3 regions of the Desulfitobacterium dehalogenans ATCC 51507 genome follow, and region 1 is predicted to be linked to each of the others. Evidence: riboswitches for the same ligand, from Rfam matches in the RefSeq annotation. Region 1 holds a riboswitch; each other region holds the start of a gene.
What was found. Region 1 has a riboswitch for glycine ahead of DESDE_RS20315 (alanine/glycine:cation symporter family protein). Riboswitches for the same ligand answer to the same signal wherever they lie in the genome.
Positions count from the first base shown of each region.

Region 2: another riboswitch for glycine. It lies ahead of DESDE_RS04955 (ACT domain-containing protein); the one in region 1 lies ahead of DESDE_RS20315 (alanine/glycine:cation symporter family protein).
Region 3: another riboswitch for glycine. It lies ahead of gcvT (glycine cleavage system aminomethyltransferase GcvT); the one in region 1 lies ahead of DESDE_RS20315 (alanine/glycine:cation symporter family protein).

Region 1 covers NC_018017.1:4,246,494-4,253,980, reverse strand. Annotated here, with positions in the region: gene DESDE_RS20325 (MBL fold metallo-hydrolase) at 1-680, opposite strand, end outside; gene DESDE_RS20320 (VOC family protein) at 812-1,195, shown strand; gene DESDE_RS20315 (alanine/glycine:cation symporter family protein) at 1,252-2,634, opposite strand; glycine riboswitch at 2,787-2,882, opposite strand; gene rnk (nucleoside diphosphate kinase regulator) at 3,387-3,803, shown strand; gene DESDE_RS20305 (glutamine--tRNA ligase/YqeY domain fusion protein) at 3,948-5,606, shown strand; gene DESDE_RS22165 (hypothetical protein) at 5,668-5,826, opposite strand; gene DESDE_RS20300 (putative NPN-dependent ornithine cyclodeaminase) at 5,865-6,950, opposite strand; gene ybaK (Cys-tRNA(Pro) deacylase) at 7,067-7,487, opposite strand, start outside.
Region 2 covers NC_018017.1:1,036,223-1,043,709, forward strand. Annotated here, with positions in the region: gene selD (selenide, water dikinase SelD) at 1-634, shown strand, start outside; gene DESDE_RS04930 (permease prefix domain 1-containing protein) at 859-1,521, shown strand; gene DESDE_RS22400 (hypothetical protein) at 1,864-2,106, shown strand; gene DESDE_RS22960 (methyl-accepting chemotaxis protein) at 2,970-3,473, shown strand; gene DESDE_RS04945 (hypothetical protein) at 3,742-4,380, shown strand; gene DESDE_RS21570 (flavodoxin family protein) at 4,569-4,853, opposite strand; glycine riboswitch at 5,052-5,142, shown strand; gene DESDE_RS04955 (ACT domain-containing protein) at 5,284-5,586, shown strand; gene DESDE_RS04960 (PFL family protein) at 5,604-6,965, shown strand; gene DESDE_RS04965 (cupin domain-containing protein) at 7,080-7,415, shown strand.
Region 3 covers NC_018017.1:3,417,153-3,424,639, forward strand. Annotated here, with positions in the region: gene gcvPB (aminomethyl-transferring glycine dehydrogenase subunit GcvPB) at 1-383, opposite strand, end outside; gene gcvPA (aminomethyl-transferring glycine dehydrogenase subunit GcvPA) at 380-1,720, opposite strand; gene gcvH (glycine cleavage system protein GcvH) at 1,721-2,107, opposite strand; gene gcvT (glycine cleavage system aminomethyltransferase GcvT) at 2,201-3,292, opposite strand; glycine riboswitch at 3,423-3,505, opposite strand; glycine riboswitch at 3,507-3,614, opposite strand; gene DESDE_RS16570 (sugar diacid recognition domain-containing protein) at 3,721-4,578, opposite strand; gene ileS (isoleucine--tRNA ligase) at 4,880-7,487, opposite strand, start outside.

The DNA.
Region 1 (7,487 bases):
TCAGTGGAGGAAGAGGCCATTTTTTCCACAAAGGATTGAATGGATTTATAATCCTCTCCGAAATGCATGGGAACAAGGACTTGAGGATTGATCTCCTGAATAAAATACTCCGCTCCTATAGAATAATACTGTTCAAGTCGGGGATCCACAGGGAAGAAGGCAATATCAATCCTTTCTTCTTTTATTTTGGCGATTTCTTCTTTGAACATTTTTTCTGCCCAAAGGATATCTTCTTGGGGTTCTCCCCACCAGTGCCACCAGTTGAGGTCTCCGGCATGGAAGAGATGAATCCCTTCCTTTACGTCCAGTTCCACAAGAAAAGAGATTCCCACATCGGTAGATCCATAGGTCCTAATCTTCAGGTCATCCCTATGAACTTCTTCATAAGGGGATAAGAAAATAAGATTCTCTTGGACTTGAGGCAGTTGAGGATGGCCTTGAATATCCGAGCTGAGAATATAATGAATGTCGGGGTATTGGCTTTGCCACTGGAAGATTTCAGGATTATAATGATCCGGGTGGACATGGGAGGAAAAAACAGTGATCCTTTTATTGCTTGGAAATTGGACTTGACCCTGATAATAGTCAAAGACCAGGAAGTCCCGATCGGTTTCCACTGTGAAACCGCTGTGATGGATATACTCAATACGAAGTTCTAGCTTTTCTAGCGGAGCGTTCATTAAATCACCTCATACTAAAATGATCTGCAGGTTTGTGTTCTCTATAAAAAATTACTATAATATGGATAGATATGCAAGACAAAGGGAAGAGTCTAGTCGTTAATTCTATGAAAAGTAAAGAAAAAAAGGGGATGATTCTGATGAAATTTATATTTACTCACAATAATATCAATGTGCTGAACCTGGAAAAAAGCCTTAAGTTTTATGATGAGGCATTGGGGTTAAAAGAAGTCAAACGTATAGCTCCGGAGAGCGGGGAATTTATTCTTGTCTATCTGGGTGATGGGGTAACCGCCCATACTTTAGAACTTACATGGTTAAGGGATCGAACGGAACCCTATAATCTGGGCGAGAATGAATTTCATCTGGCTTTAACGGTGGATGATTTCCAAGCAGCTCATGAACATCATAAAAAAATGGGATGCATCTGCTATGAAAATGAAGCTATGGGTATCTATTTTATCAATGATCCGGACAACTACTGGGTGGAGATTCTTCCTAGTTCAATGGGATAAAGTATGCAAAAGCACCTCTCCGTACCGGAGAGGTGTCTTGCAATCTGTTTATTGACTTACTTATTCTGAATCACAGGAATGGGCTCTTCAGAAGCTTCATCCAGACGATCTTCCCATAAGTACTTCTTGGTTTCGGAGACAATAACTCCGCTTAAGAGGAGGAGTGCCACCAGGTTTGGAATAGCCATCATAGCATTCATCGCGTCCGCTAAATCCCAGACGAATTGAAGGGTTACCAAAGAACCGGCTAAAACGGCGAGAACCCAGAGGAGGCGGTAAGGAAGGATTCCTTTTTTACCGAAGAGATATTCTACAGCTCTTTCACCATAATAAGACCAACCAAGGATAGTGGAGAAAACGAAAGTCAGAAGACCAAAAGTTAAAACGATGGGACCAATTACCGGAATTTGATTAAAAGCCATGGAAGTCAAATCGCCGCCTTTTAACCCTTCGGCAGCAGTCGGGTTGCTAATGACACTGCTAACGACGACAAGACCGGTCATTAAGCAGACAACAACGGTATCCCAGAAGGTTCCCGTAGCGGATACGAGAGCTTGACGGACAGGGTTCCTGGTTTGAGCAGCCGCAGCTACGATGGGAGCAGAACCTAAACCGGACTCATTGGAGAAAAGCCCTCGGGCAATCCCGTAACGGGCAGCCATGATAATGCTGGCACCGATGAATCCGCCGCCGGCAGCCGTTGGGGTGAAAGCTGATTTACAGATCAAGACAACGGCTGGCCAGACATATTGAGAATTCATAATCAGGATAATGATACAACCAAGGACATAAGCAATCGCCATAAAGGGAACAAATTTTTCACAGACCCGAGCGATCCATTTTACGCCGCCGATAATAACAACCCCTGTGAGGGCAGCTAAGATAACGCCTGTCAAGATAGGGTTGATATTGAATTGAGTATCCAGCATAACGGAAATAGAGTTAGCTTGAGTCATATTACCAATACCAAAGGCGGCAATGGAAGTAAAGATACAGAAGAGTACAGCCAGCCACTTCTGTCCCAGGCCTCTTTCCAAAGCATACATAGGACCACCCAGCATGGTGCCGTCAGCGGTTTTAACCCGATATTTCACCGCCAATAAGGCTTCGCCATATTTTGTGGCAATCCCGAAGACCCCGGTAAGCCAGCACCAAAGTACTGCACCGGGACCTCCCAAAGCCACGGCCGTAGCTACTCCGACGATATTACCGGTTCCGATGGTAGCGGCGAGAGCGGTAGTTAGAGCTCCGAATTGACTCACATCACCGGTAGCATCAGGATCCTTAGTAAGTGATAATTTAATCCCTTTAAAAATGTACCTTTGAATACCACGAGTACGGAAAGTAAGGAATAAGTGCGTACCAAAAAGTAAAACAAGAATAGGTGGACCCCAGAGATAGCCGTTCAACCAGACAATAAAACTGTGCAAGGCCTCCATTGTGTTTTTCCTCCTTTAATCTCTTTCTCTGTATACTGCAATCTCCAGAATAAAATTGCTTTATATATAAAAAGAGTCAATCCTTAAGATTGACTCTGAATATTCGGACAATTTCCACAAAAGCAAGAGATTGCTCCATAGCAGGCAGTCCCTATTGCTTCTCTGTCCTTTTGCCTGAGAGATTTAACAACACATCATTGTATTGCCCCTTCGGCGCCCTAAATTAGAGTCTCTCCAGAGTGCTGTCAATTTACGGTCCCTAACTCATTCTAGTCACCTGAAAGTTTCAACTTCTTCGGCGGGCCTAAGCCCTTCTCCCGTAAATTTCATCCAGCATTCCCTATGCAATTTTCATAGATTCGAAATATCTCACAGGAGATTCTCGAATTTATTTATAATTATAAGTATCGCTCCCATTTTATTCAAGAATTATTTTGGGAATAATACTCGAATAACAGGTGATTAATGTAGTATTTTTACAGAATTTTGGTTTGTAAATCAGGGAGCTTCAGACTTGGAACAGGCTAAGGCAGGTGATGTATAGACATTCATATCCTATCGACTAACATTTACTTATTATAGAAAATAGGTTATAATTAAAATGATTTAGCGATTTCTCCCTTATTGAATTACATAAATTTTTAAAAGCGGCTATCTGGCGATAGTCGCTCTATGTTTAGCATGTTAAAAGGTGTGTATTTGCTGGGGCCAGCACAATTTGTTCATCATTAGAAAAGGAAGGTTCAGGAGAAATGAGTAGAAAGATCAGTATTACAGCTGTGGATCGTGAGCGTCTGCTAAAACTTATCAATAAAGAAAGAGAGTTTGGCACCGCCAAAAACAAGGATTACTTAAAAGATCTTGAGCATGAGTTAAATGGGGCAGATGTGGTGCCCTCGGAAGGAATTCCTTCGAATGCCATAACTATGAATTCGAAGATATTACTGAAGGATCTGGAGACGGGTGAAGAAACCATCTATACCTTAGTATATCCTGAAGATGCGGATCTTTTAGAGGATAAGATTTCGATTCTTGCCCCTGTGGGGACGGCTATTCTTGGCTATCGGGAAGGAGATATCATCGACTGGAAAGTTCCCGGCGGTGTTGTCCGGCTTAAGGTGGAAAAGCTCCTTTATCAGCCTGAGGCTTCAGGAGACTACGATCTCTAAGAATGAAGTGGGTGAAGGACAGAGATTCGGGTAACACTACTGGAGAGGTCTTTACCTTGCGGTGCTCCTTCATGGACATCTGATTATAGAATAGTGGTATAGATTAATATAGGATAAGACATTCCGTAGGAAAGGTTGATATTCGTGGATAATGAGAATAAGTCTTCCAATTTTTTACGCAGCATTATCCTTGAGGATTTACGAGAGGGAAAAGTAGAAGGAGTCACTACACGGTTTCCCCCCGAGCCCAATGGTTATTTGCATATTGGACATGCCAAATCTATTTGTTTGAACTTTAGCTTAGCTGGTGAATTCAAAGGAAAAACCAATTTAAGGTTTGACGATACGAACCCGGTTAAGGAAGATACAGAATATGTAGAGTCTATCAAAGAAGATGTCAAGTGGCTGGGGTTTGAATGGGATAACCTCTTTTTTGCCTCGGATTATTTTGATGAGATGCACAAGCGAGCCCTTCTTCTCATCAAAAAAGGCAAAGCTTATGTCTGTGACTTATCTGCCGAGGAGATTAGAAAAAGCCGCGGCACTCTGACAGAGGCCGGTAAGGAAAGTCCTTATCGCGATCGCAGCGCGGAAGAGAACCTGGAGCTCTTTGAGAGAATGCGTCAAGGTGAATTTAAGGACGGAGAGAAGGTTCTCCGGGCTAAAATTGACATGTCCTCTCCCAACATCAATATGCGGGATCCCGTTCTCTATCGGATCGCTCATGCCACTCATCATAATACAGGGGATACATGGTGCATCTACCCTATGTATGATTATGCCCACCCTTTAGAGGATGCTATAGAGGGTATAACCCACTCTATATGTACTTTAGAATTCGAAGATCATCGCCCTTTATATGATTGGGTCGTTCGGGAATGCGAGATGGAGCATGTCCCGCATCAATATGAATTTGCCCGCCTGAATATGACTAATACGGTAATGAGCAAGCGTAAACTAAAGCAGCTGGTGGATGAAAAGGTGGTGGACGGCTGGGATGATCCCAGAATGCCGACCATTTCCGGGCTGCGCCGTCGGGGCTATACTCCTGAGGCCATCCGCAATTTTGCCCAAGCTATTGGTGTGGCCAGAGCGGACAGTGTGGTGGATTCCAAAATGCTGGAGCACTTTATTCGGGAAGATCTGAAGCTCAAAGTGCCCCGGCCCATGGCTGTCATCCGTCCCTTGAAAGTGGTCATTACCAACTACCCTGAAGGCCAAGTGGAAATCCTGGATGCAGATAATAATAAAGAGAATCCTGAGATGGGAAAACGCAAAATCCCTTTCTCCCGGGAAATTTATATCGAGCAGGAGGATTTCATGGAAGTCCCTCCGCCGAAGTACCACCGGCTTTACCCAGGTAATGAAGTCCGCTTGATAGATGCCTATTTTATTAAATGTGAAGAGGTCATTAAGGACGATGAGGGCAATATCTTGGAAATTCATTGCACCTATGATCCGGAAACAAAAAGTGGTACAGGATTTGCCGGCCGCAAGGTTAAGGGGACCATTCATTGGGTAGAAGCCACCCAGGCAGTGCCGGCAGAATTTCGCCTCTATGATGTGTTAATTCAGGATGATGTGGTGGAGGAAGAAGGCAAGACCTTTCTGGATTATATTAATCCCAACTCTTTGGAAGTATGGCAAGGGTTTGTGGAGCCCCATATGAAAGAGGCCAAACCTCAAGATAAATTCCAGTTCCCCCGTCACGGATACTTTAATGTGGATCCGAAATATACTACCCCGGAAAACTTAGTTTTTAACTTGATTGTTTCCTTAAAGAGCTCCTTTGTCATAAAATAACTGTGAATAGAAAAATAGTCACGATTCAGTGTTCGTGACTATTTTTTATTCACTATCAGGGTTATTTTTTCTCTTTGTAAAGGATCATCACATAATGCTCTAAAAAAGCTTTCCATTGGATTTCGATGATTTCGATTTTACCTTCATTCTCTTGCAAGAAGGCATTCATTTTTTTCTCCAGCCCTTCTTGCCGAAAGGACTGGATGATTTTTACTCTCATTCTATTCTCCCCATAGGCCGTTGGCCTTATTGCCTTATTTATATAAGATTATTATTCACATTGACAAGAAAGTCCTGTACATTGGCCACGATGGTGGTTACTTCGAGTGAACCCCGATCTCTTAGCTTATTTAAGGCGAACTCTGCTACATCTACGGCGTAGATGTAGATTGGACGCAGTTGTCCATTCCGCTCAGTATAGGCGGGTGTCATATTTCCGGAAGCGATGGTATGGAGCTGGGTGGCCAGGCAAATGAGGGTGGTTGCCTTTTTGGTTTGTTTGCGCATTTCATCTTGGGCTTCGTAGACATTAGCCCAAACAGTGGGAAGGGGTCCGTCATCACGGATGGATCCTGCCAGAACCAAGGGGATATTCTTTTTTAAAGCAGCATACACTACACCCTCTGTCAGGTTCAGAGTTTTGATAAGCTTTTCCAGTGACCCGGCTTTTCGTGCCATATTGATCACATCCAAATGATTATAATGGCCATTGGGCTGAGACTCTTGGGTATATGTATTTTGACCCAAAGCAGTACCCAGGATACCGGCTTCAAGATCATGGGTGGCCATGGCATTACCGGCCAGAATAGCATGAACATAGCCTTTTTCAATCAAGGCGGCAAGAGCTATCCGGGAGTCGTAATCAAAAACCGTCGCCGGTCCTAACACCCAGACCACGTAGCCTTGATCTTTTTCGTGGCGCAGCACATCATAAAGATGATTATAATCCTTTGAATAAGCAGTCTCCCTGGAACGGCCGGATCGAAAGGCGAAAATATCTTCGTTGCTATCCTTGGAAGCAAAGCCTTCGGCATAGACATAAATGCCTTCACTAGCATCTTCTGTCCGCCCTACCACCACCTTATGGCCTTTCTTAAGATTGCGGAATTCAAGGATTTGGATCGTTCCGTCCTCCATAAGCACAGGGACACCGTCCATACGACTTTGGGAAGCAAGGACCCATTGACCATTGACTTTAAAGTACTCAGGATAAATGGACATACCATGGAAATGGTCGGGTGCGACACCATCCTGAAGGACTTCAACAAGGGTTGCATTGGGAGCGCCTGTAAAAGGCTCACCATCAAAATTAGGTGGGTTGAACTGAGGAAGCCGGAAACTCATAGAATCTCTCCTTTACCCTAATTCAAAGCGACATAAGATTAGTATTTACCTCTTGCCCATCTTCATACAAGGAAAGAGAGAGTTCATAGATTTCGAGGAGAAGATTGATCGGAGTTTTAGGAAGGATTAGCGATAGAGCCAACCTTTCCCTGGGTGATATTAAGCAGATCCTGAGGTAGAATAACGATCTGTAATCCTCGTGTTCCGGCGCTGATGGCAATTTTTCTGTGATGGAGCATATCCTCTTGAAAATAGACAGGGTATCTTTTTTTCGTTCCCAAAGGAGAGACGCCCCCCCGTATATAACCGGTTAAGGGCTGAATTTCTTTGAGAGGAACGACTTCCATTTTTTTATTGCCGCTCGTTTGAGCGAGAGCCTTAAGGTTCAGCTCATAATGGGCGGGGATGCAGGCAATGAGAACGCCTGTTTTATCTCCCCGGGTTACCAGGGTTTTATAGATAAGTTCGGGAGGCATCCCCACCTTTTGGGCGACGGTGGTGGCGGAAAGATCTGATTCATCCACCTCATAGGAGATC
Region 2 (7,487 bases), 1.1 Mb from region 1:
ACATACGGTGGAAGATGATGAACCGAAGTATGGCTTATCTGTTACTGGCCTGGTTCATCCCCAGCGAATTTTAACCAATGCGGGAGTACGTCCGGGGGACTTGTTGATTTTGACCAAACCTTTAGGAATTGGCATTCTGGCTACAGCCATAAAAGGGGATCTCGTGGATAAAGCCACCTATCAAAAAGCAGTGGACATCATGTCTTATCTTAACAAAGATGCCGGTCAGGCAATGTACAAAGTCGGGGTGTCCGGCTGCACGGATATTACAGGTTTCGGTTTTTTAGGCCATGCCCGGGAGATGGCAGAGGCCAGCAAGGTAACCCTGGAAATCTGGACGGATTTCTTGCCGCTTATTGAGGAAAGTAAGGAATTTGCCAAGTTGGGAATTATTCCTGGGGGAGCCTATCGCAATCGAGATTTCCTTAAGGATCAGGTTCATTTCCTAAAGAAAATACCTCAACCTATTGAGGATATCCTCTATGATCCACAAACTTCAGGGGGATTGCTCATAGGGGTACCGGAATCCAAAGCAAACTTACTGCTGGAGGAATTAAAAAAAGTAAATCAGACGGCTTATGCTGTTATAGGAAGAGTTAAGGAGAGAACGGATTTTCTCTTGGAAGTAATGTAAAATGTTCCTCGAATCCCTGCCCCGTGTGACGCACGGGGTGTTTATATTTTGTGCCAAAATGCTTTGTCGGGCATAGTACTATGTGATACATTGTATATCATGAGGTGAAAAACCAGGTTGCAAATAAAGTTTGGAGATTTACGGGCAAAACATCAAGGACTGGCGCTTAGCTCAAAAGATAGTGGATGTTCTTAGTGGAATAGAGCAGGGAGGAATTTGCAGCCATGAGAAAGAATGAAGATGATTTGGAAAACAAAGTCTCAGCCTATATTGATGCTTTATTCGCAGGAGTTGGAGCAAGCCAGCAGCTCTTTGATTTGAAAGAAGAAATAGCTACCAGTCTTAAAGAGAAAACCTTGGACTACAAAAACCGGGGAATAAGTGAAGAGCAAGCCTTTAAGGAAGCTATCGTGTCCTTAGGGGATTTGAGCGGTTTGGTGGCGGAGATGCGGCAGATTGGTCAGGATGAAGCGAAGCAAGCCGTTTATTCCACTATGGCGGCAAGAATTTCCCTCGCCGGAATCATAGCAGGCTCATTAATAATTTTGTTTGGATTTTTTAATATTGCTATGTTATACTTCATGAAGCTGGATGCTGTTAGTGTATCAGGGTCAGGAATATTCATCGTTGCAGGGGGAGCTCTATTAGCTTATAGCCTGCTGACCATGGAAACTCGCAGCAGGTACGGGATGAATAAGGTAAGAGCGGGGCTTTATGCTTTGTCTGTCGGGCTTATGCTCTTTGGTATGTTTTCAGCCGTGGTTACCGGATTGGCTACGGGTAAACTATTTATTGCCATAACTTCATTGATTGTGTTTTTTCTCCTAGGCTTTGGAGTGTTCTTGTTTTTGATTTTGACCGGATCGGATCGCCGTAAAGGACATTGACTACGGAGGTGTTTTCATACCTTGTATGTTTATCTTGTGTTCTCGAAAACAGGAACATGGCTCTCCAGAGTACTGACCTTCGTAACTGGGGAAAAATACGTTCATACTTCCATTAGCCTCGACCAGGATTTGAAGACCATGTATTCCTTTGGACGGGTCAGGCCCAACAATCCGTTTTCCGCCGGCTTTATTAGAGAAAATTTTAATAAGGGTGTTTTTCTAAAACAGAGCAATTGCGAATGCATTGTTTACCGGATAAAAATTAATGAAATTCAACATGCGATGTTGATTAATGAGATATCTCGGTTTATAGCGTCTGACCGATCCTTTAGATACAATTTTTTGGGGTTATTTACCGCTGCGATGAATATCCCTATGCGAAGAGAAAATTACTACTTCTGCTCTCAATTTGTTTCTGAACTCCTTATTAAGATCAATTTGCTGCAGAACTCATTTCCTCCAGAACTGATTAAGCCCATGGATTTGTATCACATTGAAGGTAAAGAAGAGATTTATAAGGGATTTACCTGGCAATATGGAACATCATCTTTAGGGAACACTAATCGGGGGTGTGTTGCTAAATGAACCATTTCATTGAGCAGCCCACCTTTTTTTTATTGGATGTTTAACCTCATTTATTTTAATCATTAGCATTAAAAAATCATATTGATGGAATAAAGGAGTTTTGCGGAGAAATGTCAAATTGTGAAATTGTGTATTAATAATTGTAGCAACTTTCACATAGACTGGGGGATGAGAGAATGAATAACCGTTTAATGAATATATCTACCATCGGGAGTTCCCAGGCTGTGGCTGATGAATTGCACCGGGTTACATCCCTCTATTTTGGTCATAAAGTCCAAATGAGAAACAGGTACTATATCAAGGAGATCCCTCCTAATTTAAATGACGACCTCTATATCGTACTTCCGACAAGAGTTGAGGAAGCCTCTAAGTATATAGACAGACAACGAATATTCCCTCTTGAACTCATTCCCGAAGACCTTTTTTACATAAGGGTTGCTCGGATCCCCGCAGAATCCAATGTTGTGATCTTTAATAATAACGGCTCCCAGGCCAAAGCCATTGAGAGATACCTCCACGAGCATGAAGTGAATCATGTACACTATAGAATTCTCCCATTTAATGAGATGGAGAATTCTCAGATTAAGGAAGTATTGCAATCTGCAGACTACATCGTTGGAATGGAGGGCTTTGTAGGGGCTAAGGGAATTCTCTGGACTCATTACGGGCAGTACTTTGATAAACAAAGAGTTCCCGTGATTGGATTTCATAGGACCATTAAACCTGAGGATATACTGCATCTGACGGAAAAGGTGGTGGAATTTAACTTTAATCAGATCCTTTCCAATACCCAAGGTATTAGCTTCGACTTAAATGCTCATATTCAAGAAGTTATGAGTTCTATGGAAGGGATTGTGAATTTCATGGAAGATACAAACACAAGTATCCATGAAGCTCATGGCCGAATCCAGAGGCAAGTAGAGCGTATCGACGAAACTATTGAGGTTACCAATGATCTTAATACCAATACCCAAAAAATTGATGAACTGATTAATACGATTAAACAAATATCGGACCAGACCAATCTACTGGCGCTCAACGCGGCCATTGAAGCAGCCCGTGCAGGAGAAGCGGGGAGAGGCTTCGCCGTCGTTGCCGATGAAGTAAGGAAATTGGCGGAGAGAAGCAAACAATCCATCCAATTCATCCAGCAGCTGGTTGCCAATATAAAACAAACCAATCATCGTACCGTCCCGCTGCTCCATTTCTTAGCCGGAGAAATTAAGGACATGGATGAGATTATTAACAAGATACTCAATAGCTCCACAATCAATCAAACTGAGGCAAAATCCATATCCGAAGCCTTGAGTCGCGTTACGAAGATCAGTGAACAGCTGACCAATGAGTTTATAGCCTTTAGTTTCTAATTACTAAATTACAGGAAATAGATGAGGTAAATCGTCAGAAACAGATATCCCCTCCCGTCTTATATACCGGTTGCAGCATTCCATGGTGCTTCAAGGTATTGAAATGGGAGGGGATTCGCTATTATGGATCAGAGGGTATGGCGATCCCAGCGGGGAAGATTCCGGAGCAAAGGGTATGCTCCTGCGGTGCAAAAAATAGTATATAAAGAGTAAAAGAAGTGGAGATGGAGATACTCTCTTTTAAGAAGATTTACCGAGGTGATGAACAGTGATCAAGAGACTCCTTGTCATTTTGACTTCAGTGTTTTTAGTATCGGGGTGTGCAGCTAATGCCCCCCAGGATAAAAACGCCAATCTAGATAAACCTGGGCAGCAAGTAGAGATGGATTTGCCCGGTACGGACCAGGGGCAGACGAAACCCGGGGGAGAGGGGCAGGGTACGGAGAGAGAAGGAAGTGCCAGTCTGGGAAATATACATCTAGGGGATTCCTTTGGCGAGGTGGAAAAGGCTTTAGGCAAGGGCTACAAAGAAACCCTCCATGATGAACCCGGGCATTTCCCTGAAGCCTGGTACAGCAGAGAGTACGACAAAGGCATTAAATTCATTGTCGGAAAAGATTCGGGCAAAGTGCTGGAGATCGATGCCGTAACTAGGGAATTTGCCACCAATCTCGGTGCCAAGGTAGGAGATACTGCTGAGAAAATTAAGGATTTGTATGCTGTCAAATACAAGCCCTTTGAAAGTAGACACGGGGATGGACCTTTGGAAGGATTCTATCTGCTGGATGATGGCCAGATTATGATCTTTGATTATAATAGGGAAGATAACCAACTGGTCAATACGAATGTGAAGCCGGATTCTAAGGTGGAGATGATAAGGCTGACCCAATCTCAATATCTGGACTAAAAGCGATAAATAGGCAAAAACGCATCCGCAATGTGGGTGCGTTTTTGTTTCACTATCACAAAGTATAAACTTCATAAAGGTTAGGAAAAAGCTAGAAACCAATCCCGACAAACCATAATATATTAAAAAATAGGTGAGGGAAAGAGTTTTATGCTCTATTCAGCCTATACACCCAGACAGCCTGGCCCCTAGTTCAAAGGCTTTCCGGCAATCCTGAGGGAATCGCTCTTTGCGCACCTGCGCTTTATGTTGCTCATTAAATCGGGAGGCTTCATAGTCGGAGTAGTTGTCAAACTGATAGGTATCTGTGGCAAGGAGATATTCGGAAGATCCAATCCTTTATAATTCAGCTCATAAAGATGAAACATTTCTGTTTCGGCACCTACAGATTGCGCTCCCTCAAGAGCTTTATGCAATAATGTAGCTGTATTCCATTGCTTGCGGGGGCCTCCATTGACAGCAATAACCTTCATAGTAAATACTTCAACTCCTTATGTTAATGTGTTTGCTTATAGAGCAGCAATTTGCCTTCACTTCTATTATATTAGGGGGAATCTTAAAAACAAAGGTTTGCAATTATGAGCAAGGATGTTTATAATACTGAAAAGAAGTGAATAACTGGATGAGGTTTTCAGGAGAACAGGGTATGCACACCATGATGAACTGAAAACGGACAGAACTCTGGAGAGTTCCGCAAGGACGCCGAAGGGGCAAGACAGCAAAGCTGTTCAATCTCTCAGGCAAAAGGACAGAGCGCATAATTTGTGAACGATGCTTAAGTCATGCTATGACTGCCAATAAGCGGGTTCGCAAATTGCTCTTGTGTACCAGAGTCAAACTTAGGATTTGGCTCTTTTTTATTGGTGAAAATGAAAGAGAAGAAAAAGAAAAGGGGTAAAGAAAATGAGCTTAGAACCAACCCGTGAAACGTCCAACCGCGTGATTATTTCCATCTTAGGCAAGGATCAAATAGGAATTATTGCCTGGCTGACAGGGCGATTGGCTGAAAAATCCATCAATGTCCTGGATCTCAGTCAAACCATTCTCCAGGGCTTTTTCACGATGATTATGATCGTGGATGTTACTCAATCCACAGCCTCCTCCTTAGCCGATCTCACCAAGCAATTGCAAAGCGAGGGAGAAGCCCGAGGCTTAAAGGTCAATGTCCAGCATGAAGATATTTTCGAATTCATGCATCGAGTATAGGGGGGATTATTGTGAAAATGCATCTGGCTCCTCATGAAATACTTCAAACCATTGAAATGGTGGAAAATGAGAATTTAGATATCCGTACCATCACCATGGGCATAAGTCTGTTGAACTGTGCCGGAGACGATATTCAACAGGTGGAACAAAAAATCTATGATAAAATTACCCGCCAAGCTGAGCATTTAGTCGGTGTAGGGGAAAGCTTAGCCGCTCGTTATGGCATTCCTATTGTCAATAAAAGAGTCTCAGTAACTCCGGTGGCTCTCTTAGGCTCCAACTTTAATCCCGAAGAAATGGTCCGTTTGGCCAAAGCCTTAGACAGAGCAGCCAAGACGGTGGGGATTAACTTCTTGGGAGGTTTTTCTGCCCTCGTTCAAAAAGGCTTAACCAAGGGAGACCGCTCCTTGATCGAAGCGATTCCCCAAGCTTTGGCGGAGACAGAATTTGTTTGCTCCTCGGTAAATATCGGTTCCACCAAATCCGGAATCAATATGGATGCTGTGTTGAAGATGGGAGAAGTCGTCCTGGACAGTGCCCGCCGGACAGCGGATCAGGATGGCATCGCTGCCGCCAAACTCGTTGTTTTCTGCAATGCGCCTGAAGATAATCCCTTTATGGCCGGAGCCTTTCACGGGGTGGGAGAACCGGAGGCGGTCATCAATGTGGGGGTCAGCGGCCCCGGTGTCGTTGCCCATGCTGTTAAGAAAAGCCCCCAGGCAGATTTGGGAGAACTGGCCAACCTTATTAAGCGCACGGCCTTCAAGATTACCCGTATGGGTGAATTGATCGGTCGAGAAGCCTCCCAAGCCTTGAATGTTCCCTTTGGCATTGTGGATCTTTCCTTAGCCCCTACGCCAGCGATTGGGGACAGTGTGGCGGAAATCCTTGAGAATATGGGACTGGAGCGCTGCGGCGCTCATGGCACCACGGCGGCCTTAGCCTTGCTGAATGACGCGGTGAAAAAAGGCGGAGCCATGGCATCCTCCCATGTGGGAGGGTTGAGTGGAGCCTTTATTCCTGTCTCCGAGGATGCGGGCATGATTGAAGCTGTGGAAGTCGGTGCTTTAAGCATCGAAAAGCTGGAGGCCATGACCTGTGTTTGCTCCGTGGGATTGGATATGATAGCCATCCCCGGAGATGTGGAGGCGGAAACCATCGCCGGAATTATTGCCGACGAAGCAGCTATCGGTATGATTAATAAGAAGACAACCGCTGTACGGGTGATACCGGCCATCGGTAAAAAAGTCGGGGATCGTGTAGAGTTTGGCGGACTGCTGGGAAGCGCTCCGGTAATCAAAGTGAACCCCTTCTCCTCCCGTGAATTTATCCGTCGGGGTGGTAGAATTCCGGCACCTATTACCAGTCTGTCTAATTAAAACTGTCCTTTCTTGAAAAAGAAAACTGGAAAGTGATTCCAATCGCATTTTTTTAGGGTAATTCAGGTTAGAATAAGTCATAAGCAAATGACCTGCATAAAGGGGGATTTTACTATGACACAAATCATGAAAAATATTGAGTTTTCCCAAGTTCTTGACCTGAAAGAGTTGATTACCTACCAACAAGGACAAGTGGTAAGCCGCACTCTTGCTCAGACGCCTATCGTCAGCATTACCCTATTTTCTCTGGACGAGGGAGAAGGAATCAGTACTCATACCACTTCAGGAGATGCCATGGTGCAAATACTGGATGGAGAAGCAGAGATCACTATAGGGGATAAGGTATTGACCGTAAAAGAAGGAGAGACCCTCATCATGCCCTCCGATGTTCCCCACGGCTTAGAAGCCAGGAAACGCTTCAAAATGCTTTTAACGGTAATTAAGTATTAAGTCAACGGCTTTCTTTTTAAGGTGCAAACTATCAAAAACCATAAAAATAACGAAAACCAGCAATGATATAGG
Region 3 (7,487 bases), 830 kb from region 1:
CCTGTAATCTCGGCAAGTTCCTCCTGGAGTTCGACCATTAAGCCCAAGGCACCTTGGGTCAATTCTTCCGGCTGATAGGGATGAATCTGACTAAAGCCCGGCAATCGGGCCAGTTTCTCATTCACCTTGGGATTGTATTTCATGGTGCAGGAACCTAAAGGATAAAACCCTGTATCCACCCCATGATTGAAGGAAGACAGCCGGGTGAAATGGCGGACCACATCCACCTCAGAGATCTCCGGCAGTTCAGGTTCCTTATCTCTTAAAAACTCTTGAGGAATCAAATCCTCCAGAGGAATTTCCGGCACATCACAGGAGGGCAGGCTTACTCCCGTCCGCCCTTCCCTGCTTAGTTCAAAGATCAGCGGTTCTAAGGCTCTCATTTTATCTCCCCCATTCTGGCCACAAGCCTGTCGATATCTTCTTTAGCCTTTGTTTCTGTTACACAGAAGAGAAGATGATGATCCAGTTCGGGGTAGAAGCGGGAAAGTTCAAGACCGCCAATGATCTTATGGCTTAAAAGCACTTCATTGATTTTCCGAGGACTGATCTCAGTCTTGACCACAAACTCATGAAAAAAAGGACTCTGGAAAGCAAGGCTCATACCGGGGAGCTTGCTAATCTCCCGGGCCCCATAATGGGCCTTCTGCAGATTAAGTCTTGCCATTTCTTTTAATCCCTGTTTTCCCAATCCTGAGAGATGGATGGTAAAGGCCAAGGCACAAAGAGCCTCGTTGGAACAGATGTTGGATGCCGCCTTTTCCCGGCGGATATGCTGTTCCCGGGCTTGCAGAGTGAGGACATAGCCCTTCTTGCCGTTTTTGTCTTTGGTGGCACCTACGATCCGCCCGGGCATCCGGCGTACATATTTTTCCCGACAAGCCAGGAACCCCAGATAAGGGCCGCCGAAATTCAGGGGATTGCCAAAGGGCTGACCCTCACCGACCACAATATCCGCCCCCAGCTCCCCTGGAGATTTAAGCAATCCCAAAGACACGGGGTTAACCACCATGACAAAAAGCGCCCCCTTGGCATGTGCCATTTCGCCAATCTCTTGGGCCTTTTCTATGGTACCAAAGAAATTAGGACTTTGGAGAAGGACAGCCGCCACCTCAGTATTCAGTACTTTTTCTAAAGCTTCAAGATCCACGGCCCCCTCCCCATAAGGGACCTCAAGGATTTCTACCCCTCGGGGAAGAAGATAGGTCTGGAGTACCTCCCGGTATTCCGGGTGAATCGTTTGGGGTACCAGGACTTTCTTTCTTCGGGTGGCATCACAGCTCATTAAAGCTGCTTCAGCAAGGGCCGACGCCCCGTCATACATGGAAGCATTGGCACCGTCCATACCCGTCAGCTCACAGACAAGAGTCTGGAACTCATAGATAGCCTGCAAGGTCCCTTGACTGATCTCCGGCTGATAAGGGGTATAGGCCGTATAGAACTCCGAGCGCAGTAAGAGCTGATCCACATAGCTGGGGATAAAGTGCTCATAAGCCCCCGCACCCAAGTAAGAGGTATACTCTTCTACGGTTTTATTCTCCGCAGCCAGCTTGCTGAAGTATTTTACCAGTTCAAGCTCCGATAGTCCCTCCCGAATCTTCAATTGAGCTTGGCGCCGAACGCTTTCCGGGATATCCGCAAAAAGCTCTTCAAGGGAGCCTACTCCAATCCGGGTGAGGATTTGTTCCTGCTGGTCCACCGTGTTCGGCACATAATTCATTTATTGGCCCTCCTCCGCTAGAAACGCCTCATATTCTGCGGCAGATAATAACTGCTCCAATACTTTCAGATCATCCACTTCCACTTTGACCAGCCATCCCTCGCCATAAGGATCATTATTCAAGAGTTCAGGAGAATCCAGAACCTCTTCATTATATTCAACAACCCTGCCACCAATCGGGGCAATAAGATCGGACACTGCTTTAACGGATTCAACGGTTCCAAAAGCCTCTCCGGCCACCACAGTGGTATCGTTATCAGGCAGTTCTACAAAGACCACATCACCTAAGCTGTCCTGGGCATGGGCCGTAATCCCCAAAGTCACGGTATTCCCTTCCACCTTAGCCCACTCATGAGATTTGCTGTACTTTAATTCTACTGGATTCATACTATCATCCTCCTTATTTTGCGGGGAAAAGGAACAGGTCTCTTAACCCCATTTGATTGTTTTATAGAAATTCCCAAGGTACTCCCCTTGACCCTACCGCTTGTAGAACTGAGAGGGAATAATCCGGGCTTTGACGGCTTTCCCACGGATGATGACATCCAAGGTTTCCCCGATTTGAGCATACTCCGGGGGAATCAGCCCAAGGGCAATGTTTTTGTTTAGAGTCGGTGAAAAAGAGCCTGAGGTAATAAAGCCGATTTCTTTTCCTACTTTCTGAAGGGGATAATGGGAGCGGGCTATTCCACGTTCGATCATTTCCAGACCTACCAACTTTCTCGGAATTCCCTTCTCCTTTTGCGCTGATAATGCCTCCTTGCCAACAAAATGTTCCTTTTCCAACCTAACAAAAAATCCCAGTCCAGCCTCCAACGGTGTAATATCCGAGCCGAGCTCATTTCCATATAAGGGCAGCCGGGCTTCAAAACGAAGAGTATCCCGGGCGCCAAGACCGATGGGTTGAACTCCCTCCTCTGCCCCGACTGCGAGGATTCTATCCCACATCCGGGGAGCATGATCAGGAGGGAGGTAAACTTCAAAGCCGTCTTCCCCGGTATACCCTGTTCTGGAGATCAGGCAAAGGACTCCATCCACTTCCCCATGTGTAAACCAATAGTACTTTATTTGAGATAAATCCAACCTCGTAAGCTTTTGGAGGATTTTCTCCGCCAAGGGGCCTTGCAATGCCAGCTGGGCAAAATCCTCAGAGCGATTTTCCAGATGTATCTCAAAGCCCTGAGCTTTATCCTGCATCCAAGCAAAATCCTTATCCGTGTTGGAGGCATTGACCACAATTAAAAAATGTTCCTGACTATAGCGGTACACCAGTAAATCATCCACGACACCCCCATCTGGAGCGCACATAGGAGAATATTGAATTTGGTTATCCTGAATCCGTGAGACATCGTTGGTAAGTATGTACTGCAAGAAAGCAAGGCTATCCTTTCCCTTTAACTCCACCTCACCCATGTGAGAGACATCAAAAAGCCCCGCTTTACTGCGCACCGTCTTGTGCTCCTCAAGGACTCCGGCGTATTGGACCGGCATTTCCCAGCCGCCAAAATCGATGAGCTTTGCTCCTAGTTGCTGATGCTTTTCATACAGTGGTGTTCTTTTTAGATTCGTCACTTAGGACACCTCCCTAGAATTGAGTATTAACCAAAACCGGAAAAAACATTAATGAAACATAGATAAAGAAAACTTGGCTGTTCATTCTGATAGTGCAAAATAAAAAAACAGAGGAATAGCACGTCGCGCTACCTCTGTCCTTTGACCTGAGAGATTTACCCTTTGTTTAGGGCTACCCCTTTGGTGTTCTCTTCTGAGAAGCTCTCCAGAGTTCCGTCTTCCAGCAGTACTTTTGCCTGAGAGTTTCCCCTTCTGAACAGGCGACATTCAGGAAGTTTCTCCTTCGGCGCTCATGATACTGAGTCTCTCCTACTGGGATCATTCGAACCTTATGTATTTTTACCTGCTTTTATTATAGTCAGCAAACCGATTTTCGTCTACACAAATATTCCATTTCCACAAAATAATAAAAGGTACAAATTAATCCCTTACAGCCTGTGGGCGAGATCGTTTAATTCAGTGCCGACCTGTTGCAGCTCCTCCACCATCTGAGCAATCTCCTGAGTGGCTTTTGCCTGTTCTTGAGCTATAACATTGTTTTGAAACACACCATCGACAATCTCTTCCATGGTATCCTGAAAGGTCATCAGCAAATCATTGATTTCATTAGCTGAGCGATTGCTTTCATCTGCAAGCTTGCGCACTTCACCGGCGACCACGGAGAATCCTTTTCCTTGTTCTCCCGCGCGGGCCGCTTCAATAGCCGCATTAAGCCCTAAGAGATTGGTCTGCTTCGACACCCGGCGAATAAATTCGGTGACACCTTCTGTGGCCTTGACATGCTGCTTGGCATTCTGAGCTACCGTGGCTACAGTCTGACTCACACTTGCCACCTCTTGAGAAGAGGCCGCCATTTCCTGTATGGCCCCAGCCGCCTGTTCCAGGGCCTCTCCCATCCGCTCCACATGATCCTTGAGAATTTCTTTCAGCTCTTCATCCCGAAGTAAAAAAGCAATCATCGCAGCTGCAACCTTCGCCACAGGACTAACAATCTCCAAGGGTCCGGCCACTCCAAAGGTCCCCAGCTTTTCATCATCGAGTAAAATGGCAATATTCAAGCCTTCCCGCTGTTTTCCTTGAGAATTAATTTCATCTTCCGCAGTAATTCTGATTTCTTGGATAGAAGTCGTCATGATCCGCCTTGCACCTGCATGGGCAACGCCTACCCGTTGTTTAGCTGAATCTGCAATAATGGTCCCTGACGTGTCACAGACAATTCCATGAAACCCACTCTCAGAATAAATCAAGTCGACGATCCGGTTGGCCAGATTCTCTGTAAGTCTCATTCTCTTCACTCCCACCTCTGCAGGTCAATAATTTTTCAAAATTTTAGAAGAAAACATCAAGTGAAATTTAGTACCTGATCCTAAAAATTATGTAAATAAACCCATTGCTTTTCATTACTAAATATAATACTAAGTATTCAAACTATTGTCCATGGATTTTACCTTAATAATAAACGTTATCCTTTTAGATACATTAAACAAAACTCGACCGGTGCCACGAAAGTTCCGATAGCATAGATAAGACTTGAGCGGATTGTACCGCCCAAGTCTTAAAAGTAGAAATATTAAAGAAAGGCTATTATTAGAGATGGCTTACAACGGAAGCACAGCGGGGGCATAGACTAGGATGTTCTTGATTCTCTCCAACACCCGTATCGTAAATCCAGCAGCGTTCACACTTTTCCCCTGCTGCTGAATTCACAGCTATACCGAAATCCTCCAAGTCTTCTGCCATGATGACACCCTCAGGTTTATCTTCTCCTCCGCTATGGATTTGAACTGCTGATACGATGAAGATTTCCGACAGATTGGGAATATCTCTTAAGAATCCTTCCAGTTTAGCATTGGGATACAGATCTACTTGAGCTGTCAAAGGATGGTTGATCAATTTATCCTGACGGGCTTTTTCCAAGGCCTTCGTTACTTCTGAGCGAACCGCCAACAGGGTTTCCCATTTTTGCTCCAGCGCTTCATCCATCCACTGAGGATCAACCTTTGGCATTTCCTCAGTTTGAATAGGGGAACCGGCGGGCACCCCTGGAACATAAGACCAGATCTCATCCGCCGTATAGGTCAGCACCGGTGCAATCAAGCGCACCAGAGCATTCAGAACGTCATAGAGTACGGTCTGGGAAGCACGGCGCAGGGTAGAATTCTTTCCTTCCACATAAAGACGGTCTTTAACGATATCCAGATAAATGGCACTTAGTTCTACGGCACAGAAGTTATGCACCGTATGGTAAACCCAGTGGAATTCGTATTTTTCATACCCCTGCAGCACCCGCTCGGTAACTTTACCCAGCTGCAGCAAGGCCCAGCGGTCAATCTCCGGCAAATCCTTATAATCCACCCGGTCCTTGGTCGGATCGAAATCATTAAGGTTGCTCAGCAAAAATCTTAAGGTGTTGCGAATCTTGCGGTAGGCTTCGGACATCTGTTTCATAATCCGTGGTGATACCGCTACATCGTTCTTATAATCGGCGGCGCACACCCAGAGTCTTAAGATATCCGCCCCCATCTCCTTAGTTACCTGCAGTGGGTCCACTCCATTGCCCAGGGACTTGGACATTTTGCGTCCTTTTTCGTCCACCAGGAAGCCATGGGTTAGAACTGCCTTATAAGGAGCTTTTCCATAAGCGGCTACCGCTGTGGACAAGGAAGAATTAAACCAGCCCCGGTGTTGGTCCGAGCCTTCCATATACAGGTCGGCGGGCCAGGTGAGCTCCTTCCGTTCCATCAAGACGCTGGTATGGCTGGTTCCGGAGTCGAACCAAACATCCATGATATCTGTCTCTTTGCGGAAGGTTTTACCTCCGCAGGGACAGGTGAATCCTTCAGGCAAAAGCTCTGCAGCGGGACGGGCAAACCAGGCGTCGGACCCTTCCTCACGGAAGATATCCTGAACCTTAGCAATGGTCTCATCGGTAATGATCTCTTTCCCGCAATCTTCACAGTAGAAAATGGGAATGGGAACACCCCAGGTCCGTTGCCGGGAGATACACCAGTCTCCCCGGTCAGCTACCATGTTATAGATACGGTCCTTGCCCCAGGAAGGAATCCACTGAACCTTGTCGATTTCCTCGAGGGCCGCTTTGCGGAATCCGTCGATGGAAGCAAACCATTGTTCTGTGGCCCGATAGATAATGGGGTTATTACAACGCCAGCAATGGGCATAGCTATGCTTTATTTTATCCTCATGAACCAAGGCATTGAGACTTCTTAGATCTTCGATAATAACCGGGTTCGCTTTGTCCACCTTCATGCCCGCATAGGCCCCGCCTTCAGCGGTGAACTTCCCTTGATGATCCACAGGGCAAAGTACGGGAAGCCCATATTCTTTACCGACATTAAAGTCATCTTCCCCATGTCCGGGAGCGGTGTGAACGCAGCCTGTTCCTGCTTCCAGGGTAACATGTTCACCCAGAATGAGTACAGAATCCCGCTCAATGAAAGGATGCTTACAGATAACACCTTCCAGCTCTTTGCCTACGAAACGCTTTTCCACAGGGAGCTCAAGCTGCCAAAGGGAACGCAAGCTCTCCAGCATCCCTTCCGCGACGATCCAATGCTCCTTCTCCACTTGAACCTGAGCATAACTGAACTCCCCATGCAAGGTGATGGCCAGGTTAGCGGGCAAAGTCCAAGGAGTAGTGGTCCAGATGATGACAAAAGTGTTTTCATCCGTAAGAACCCCTTTCCCTTCCTTAACAGGGAACTTGACATAGATGGCATCGGAAGTCTTCTCAGCGTATTCGATCTCCGCTTCTGCCAGAGCCGTCTCACAAGAGGGGCACCAATACACCGGTTTTAATCCTTTATAGATGTACTTCTTGCGCGCCATTTTGCCAAAGACTCCGATTTGTGCAGCTTCATACTCTTTTTCCAGAGTTATATATGGATTTTTCCAATCTCCCCGGACACCTAGCCGTTTGAACTGCTCCCTCTGAATACCGATGTATTTTTTGGCATACTCTTTACACATCCGGCGAAATTCCACGACAGAAACAGAATGGCGATTAACACCTAATTTCTTAATCACCTGCTGCTCGATAGGCAGACCATGAGTATCCCAACCTGGAACATAGGGGGCATCGAAACCCGCCATGGTTTTGTATTTGACAATAATATCTTTAATCACTTTATTCAAAGCATGGCCAAGGTGAATATCACCATTGGCGTAAGGAGGGCCA